DNA from 2 places in the Kitasatospora sp. NPDC094019 genome. Region 2 is predicted to be linked to the other one. Evidence: riboswitches for the same ligand, from Rfam matches in the RefSeq annotation. Region 2 holds a riboswitch; the other holds the start of a gene.
What was found. Region 2 has a riboswitch for thiamine pyrophosphate ahead of thiC (phosphomethylpyrimidine synthase ThiC). Riboswitches for the same ligand answer to the same signal wherever they lie in the genome.
Positions count from the first base shown of each region.

Region 1: another riboswitch for thiamine pyrophosphate. It lies ahead of thiO (glycine oxidase ThiO); the one in region 2 lies ahead of thiC (phosphomethylpyrimidine synthase ThiC).

Region 1 is NZ_JBIWIF010000001.1:453,615-456,790, reverse strand. It holds gene ACIQ9P_RS02120 (thiazole synthase) at 1-19, opposite strand, end outside; gene thiS (sulfur carrier protein ThiS) at 23-256, opposite strand; gene thiO (glycine oxidase ThiO) at 253-1,416, opposite strand; TPP riboswitch at 1,411-1,523, opposite strand; gene ACIQ9P_RS02105 (NAD(P)/FAD-dependent oxidoreductase) at 1,632-2,861, shown strand; gene ACIQ9P_RS02100 (Rv2175c family DNA-binding protein) at 2,916-3,176, shown strand, end outside.
Region 2 is NZ_JBIWIF010000004.1:81,112-84,287, forward strand. It holds gene ACIQ9P_RS10500 (LPXTG cell wall anchor domain-containing protein) at 1-197, shown strand, start outside; gene thiC (phosphomethylpyrimidine synthase ThiC) at 333-2,105, opposite strand; TPP riboswitch at 2,161-2,295, opposite strand; gene ACIQ9P_RS10510 (hypothetical protein) at 2,460-2,666, shown strand; gene ACIQ9P_RS10515 (SPFH domain-containing protein) at 2,792-3,176, shown strand, end outside.

The sequences.
Region 1 (3,176 bases), on a different contig from region 2:
TGAGAAGGTCGTCGGCCATCGGTCAGCCCCCCTGGACGGCGGTGAGGATTTCGATCCGGTCACCCGCGGACAGCGCGGTGAGCGGCCACCGGGTGCGCGGCACCACGGTCTCGTTGAGGGCGGCGGCGACCCCGGAGTGGGCCTCGCTGAGGGTGGCGACCACCTCGGCCAGGGTGGTCGAGGCGGGCACCTCGCGCGGCTCGCCGTTGACGCTCAGCCGGACGTGGGGAGGGGTGTCGCTGCTGCGGGGGCTCATGCCGGGACCTTCGTGAATCGGTGGGGGGAGAACGGGCGGGCGAGCTCCGGCACGTCGCCGGTGGCCAGGTACTCGGCGAGGAGGTCGCCGGTGACGGGCGTCAGCAGCACGCCGTTGCGGTAGTGGCCGGTCGCGGCGACCAGGCCGGGCAGGGCGGTCGGGCCGAGCAGCGGCGCGTTGTCCGGTGAGCCGGGCCGCAGCCCGGCGCCGGTCTCCACCAGCGGCAGCTCGGTGAGGCCGGGCACCAGCTCGTGCGCGTCGCGCAGCAGCTCGTAGACCCCGCCGGCGGTGACCGTGGTGTCGTGGCCCTGCTCCTCGGTGGTCGCGCCGATCACCAGCTCGCCGTCGGCGCGCGGCACCAGGTAGATGTGGCCGCCGCGGACGACGGCGCGGACGTTGCGGGACAGGAACGGCCGGTAGGCCGGCGGCACCCGCAGCCGCAGCACCTGGCCCTTGACCGGGCGGATCGCGGGCAGCACACCGGGGGGCAGGCCGGGCAGCAGGTGGCTGCGCGAGCCGGCCGCGAGCACCACCCGCCCGGCGGCGAGCACCGTGCCGTCGGCGAGCCGGACGCCGGTCGCCCGGTCGCCCTCGACCAGCAGCTCGGCGGCCTCGGCGCGGCGCAGCAGCACACCGGCCCGTTCGCAGGCCCGGACCAGGGCGGCGGCCAGCCGACGGCCGTCCACCTGGTGGTCGTCGGTGACGTGCAGTCCGCCGCGCACACCGGGGGCGAGCATCGGTTCCAGCCGGCGGGCCTCGCGGCCGGTGAGCCACTGCGAGTCCAGGCCGAGCCGCCGGTGGAAGGCGTGCAGTTCGCGCAGTTCCTCGCGGTCGTCGGAGTCCAGCGCGACGGCGAGGGTGCCACACTGCCGGTAGCCGGTGTCCAGACCGCCGCTCGCCTCGGTGAGTTCGGCGGCGAAGTCCGCCCAGCGCGCGTTGGAGGCCGTGCCGAGGCGGAGCAGGGGTTCCTCGCCGTACTGGAGTTCGGTGACCGGGGCGAGCATGCCGGCCGCGACCTGTGCGGCGCCGCCGCCGGGGGCCGGGTCGAGCACGGTGACCCCGAGGCCCCGCCGGGCCGCCCGCCAGGCGACCACGAGCCCGATGATCCCGCCGCCGACCACCAGCACCTCGGCGCGGTCGTCCGGTGCCAAGCGTGTCAAAGTCGCTGCTCTCCCTTCGCCGGTATGACCCGGATCAGGTTCGGACGGTCGCGGGCCGTGCCAGCCCGCCTCTCAGCCCGGTCCGCCGGGCTCCCGTGATGGTGCTCCCACCTTAACTCCGGGGGGTCCGGCCGCTGAAGGTGCCCGCACAGGGCCCCCGTGAGCGGCGGACCTACGTCCGAGGACCTGCGACCGGCCTCAGTACAGTGACGGACGTGGCTGAGCTGAGCGGGACGGGACGGACGGACCGGGTGGTCGTGGCGGGCGCGGGGCTGGCCGGGGCGCAGTGCGCCGCGGTGCTGCGGCGGGACGGCTGGGAGGGGCGGATCACGCTGGTCGGCGAGGAGCGGCACCCGCCCTACGACCGGCCGCCGCTCTCCAAGGACGTCCTGCTCGGCAGGAGCGACAGCACCTCCCTCGACCTCGACTTCGACCGGCTCGACGTCGAGCTGCTCACCGGCCGCCGCGCCACCGGGCTCACCCCCGACGGCGGCCCCGGACCGGCCGGCACCCTGCACACCGACGCCGGGGACGTCCGGTACGACGCGCTGGTGATCGCCACCGGCTCCCAACCGCGGGTCCTGCCCGGCGCCGAGCGGGCCCACCTGCTGCACACCCTGGACGACGCGCTGGCGCTGCGCGCCCTGCTCCGGCCCGGCCTGCGCCTGGTGCTGGTCGGCGCGGGCTGGATCGGCGCCGAGGTGGCCACCGCCGCCCGGGCGGCCGGCTGCGAGGTGACCGTGGTCGAGGCCGGCCCGGCGCCCGTCCCCGGCGCGCTGCCCACCGAGATCGGCCGGGCGATGGCCGCTTGGTACGCCGAGGCCGGGACCGTGCTGCGCTGCGGCACCGGCGTGGCCGCCGTCGAACCGGGCGCGGTGCTGCTCGCCGACGGCTCGCGGCTGCCCGCGGACGAGGTCGTGGTCGGCGTCGGCGCCCGCCCGGCCACCGGCTGGCTGGCCGGCACCGGCGTCGCGCTGGACGCGGCCGGCGCCGTCCTGGTGGACGGGCGGCTGCGTACCACCGTGCCGGGCGTCCTCGCGGCCGGCGACTGCGTCGGCTACCCCTCGGCCCGCTCCGGCACCCGGCTGACCGTCCAGCACTGGGACCACGCGCTGCAGTCCGGCGAGGCCGCCGCCGCCACCCTGCTCGGGACGGACGCGCCGCCGTACGACCCGGTGCAGTACTTCTGGTCGGAGCAGTTCGGGCGGATGGTGCAGTACGCCGGACGGCACGGCGCGGACGACGAACCGCTGTGGCGCGGCTCACCCGCCGACGCCGACTGGTCGGTGCTGTGGCTGCGCGACGGCGTCCTGCGGGCGCTGCTCACGGTGGACCGGCCGCGCGACCTCACCCAGGGCCGGCGGCTGGTCGAACGCGCCGCCGTACTGGACCCGGCCCGGGCGGCCGACCCGGCCGTCCCGCTGAAGTCGGCGCTCGCCGGATAGCCGCCGGAGGGCCGAGTGGTGCGCGGGGGGCCGCGGAGGTGGCAGTCTGGTGGGGTGAGTGAGATCGAAGCCAAGATTGAATCCCTGGTCCCCGCGTGGGTCTACCTGCCCGACATCTCCGAGCGGTGGGGTGTGGTGGTCACCGAGATCCGCAACATGGTCAAGAAGGGTGAGCTGATCGCCGTCCGCCGCGGCCCCAACAAGTCGCTGCAGGTCCCGGCGGCGTTCATCGACGAGACCGGCCCGGTGAAGCACCTGATCGGCACGGTGACGGTGCTGCGCGACAGCGGCTTCAAGGACGACGAGATCCTGGTG
Region 2 (3,176 bases):
CGGGATACACCTCCGGGAACCAGGCCGCCACCACGACCACCACCACGACGGCCACCGGCACCACCGGCGCGACCGGCACCACGCTGGCCTCGACCGGGGCCGGCGAGTCCGGTGCCCTGTTCGGCACCGCCGGCGCCCTGGTGCTGCTCGGCGCCGGCTCGGTCTTCTACGCCAGGCGCCGCCGCGCCCAGGACTGACGCGGCACGCGGGTGCCCCCGGACGGCCGAGGCCGTCCGGGGGCACTCTCCGTTTCCGGGCTCCGACCACGGCGGGGCCGACCCGCGGCTCCCCCCACGGGTCGCGGGGCGACCCCGCCGCTCCGGTGGACCCGCTCAGTCCGCCAGCGGCAGGTACACCCGGTTGCCCTGGGCCGCGAACTCCGCCGACTTCTCGGCCATCCCGGCCAGGGCGTCGGCGCCGTACCCGGACTCGACCGCCGTCGACCCGTCGCCGTGCTCGTCGCGGATCTTCTGGGAGATCTTCATCGAGCAGAACTTCGGGCCGCACATGGAGCAGAAGTGGGCCGTCTTCGCGGGCTCGGCGGGCAGGGTCTCGTCGTGGAACGCGCGGGCCGTCTCCGGGTCGAGGGCCAGGTTGAACTGGTCCTCCCAGCGGAACTCGAACCGGGCGTCGGAGAGCGCGTCGTCCCACGCCTGGGCGCCGGGGTGGCCCTTGGCCAGGTCGGCGGCGTGGGCGGCGATCTTGTAGGTGATGACGCCGGTCTTCACGTCGTCCCGGTTGGGCAGGCCGAGGTGCTCCTTGGGGGTGACGTAGCAGAGCATCGCGGTGCCCCACCAGGCGATCATCGCGGCGCCGATGCCCGAGGTGATGTGGTCGTAGCCGGGCGCGACGTCCGTGGTCAGCGGGCCGAGGGTGTAGAACGGCGCCTCGTCGCAGATCTCCTTCTGGAGATCCATGTTCTCCTTGATCTTGTGCATCGGGACGTGTCCCGGGCCCTCGATCATCACCTGGACGTCCCTGGCGCGGGCGATCCGGCCCAGCTCGCCCAGGGTCTGCAGCTCCGCGAACTGCGCCTCGTCGTTGGCGTCCGCGATCGAGCCGGGACGCAGGCCGTCACCGAGCGAGAAGGTGACGTCGTAGCGCGCGAGGATGTCGCAGAGTTCCTCGAAGTTGGTGTAGAGGAAGTTCTCCTGATGGTGCGCCAGGCACCAGGCGGCCATGATCGAGCCGCCCCGGGAGACGATGCCGGTCTTGCGGCGGGCGGTCAGCGGCACGTAGCGCAGCAGCACGCCCGCGTGCACGGTCATGTAGTCGACGCCCTGCTCGCACTGCTCGACGATCGTGTCCCGGTAGACCTCCCAGCTCAGGTCCTCGGCCCGGCCGTCGACCTTCTCCAGCGCCTGGTAGAGCGGCACGGTGCCGATCGGCACGGGGGAGTTGCGCAGGATCCACTCGCGGGTGGTGTGGATGTTGCGGCCGGTGGAGAGGTCCATGACGGTGTCGGCGCCCCAGCGGGTGGCCCAGGTCATCTTCTCCACCTCCTCCTCGATCGAGGAGGTGACGGCGGAGTTGCCGATGTTGGCGTTGATCTTCACCAGGAAGTTGGTGCCGATGATCGACGGCTCGACCTCGGGGTGGTTCACGTTGACCGGGATGACGGCGCGGCCGCGGGCCACCTCGTCCCGGACGTACTCGGGCGCCAGGCCCTCGCGCAGGGCGACGAACTCCATCTCGGGGGTCACGATGCCGCGCCTGGCGTAGCCGAGCTGGGTGACCGCGACGCCGTCGCGGCCGCGCAGCGGACGGCGCGGGCGGCCGGGGAACACCGCGTCCAGGTTGCGGAGGTTCCCGCCGCGCGGCGAGGTGTGCTTGATGCCGTCGTCCTCGGGGCGCGCCTCGCGGCCGTCGTACTCCTCGACGTCGCCGCGCTGGCGGATCCAGGCGTCCCGCAGCGCGGGCAGCCCGCGCCGGACGTCGGGCTCGTAGGCCGGGTCGGTGTACGGCCCGGAGGTGTCGTAGAGCGGAATGCTCTTCCCGTTGGTGAGCACGACCTCGCGGTACGGCACGCGCAGGTCGGGGCGGGACCCCTCGCGGTGGGCCTTGCGCCAGGCGGGGGTGGGGTAGCCGGTGCCGGCGCTGGTCACGGCGGTGCCGTGCGCGGACGGGGACTGGGCAGACTGCGGCTGTGCCTCAAAGGTGGTCAACGGACCTTCAACTCCCTACGCCGGCATTACCCGGTCAGGTTCCTGCGGTCGACGCAGCCTCCGGTCCGTCGTCCGACGTCCCGTTCAGCGCCCTCTCAGCCCGGTGCTCCGAGCTCCCGCGTCCGCAGGCGGTGTTGCCCGCGCATGACGTCCAACACCGTAGCGAGCCGACCGCCGGAGGTCCAGAGGGGGTCCTCGCGGGAGAACGGCGAGGTCCGGCGGGTGAACGGTGGGGCGCGGACGCCTCCCGGGGGGCAGACTGGCTTCGGAGCTGACGAGTCGAGGGAGGCCGACGTGGTCGGGAGCACGGGGCGGGTCACCGGAGCGGTGGGTGCCGGGCTGGTCGGCGAGGTGATGGTGCACGTCCCGGAGCGCCGGGGCGCCGAGGCGTTCCTCGCCTACCTCGCCGTTCCCGGGGACCGGCTGGTGGTGGGCACGCCGGTGGTGGTGATCGACTACCAGCCGCCGCGGACCGTCTACGTGGCGCCGCTCGGTCCGTGACGATCCGCGGACCTTCCCGTGACGATCTTGTGACGGTGCGTCAGGTCAGTTCCCTTTCCCCGCGGACAGCCCGGGCGGACAATCCATTTCGGCGCATCTCCTGCGCCGGAAGGGGGAGTTGAACCATGGGATACGTCATCGTCGGGGCAGTCGCCGCGGCCGTGGTGGTCGGGATCACGCTCTTCAAGCTCATGTGGCGGGTGGCCGAGCCGAACGAGGCACTCATCATCTCCGGTTCCCGCCACCGCACCGAGGGGGTCGGTGACGGGCTGGGTTTCCGGATCGTCACCGGCCGGGGGACCCTCGTCACCCCCGGTCTCCAGGGCGTCCGGCGGCTCTCGCTGGACCTCAACGAGGCCGAACTGAACGTCGAGTGCGTCACCACGCAGGGCATCCCGGTCCGGGTCAAGGGCGTGGTGATCTTCAAGGTCGGCGACGACGACGTCTCCATCGCGAACGCCGCCCGCCGCTTCCTGGACCAGCAGAAACTGATCAGCCAGCGCGTCCACA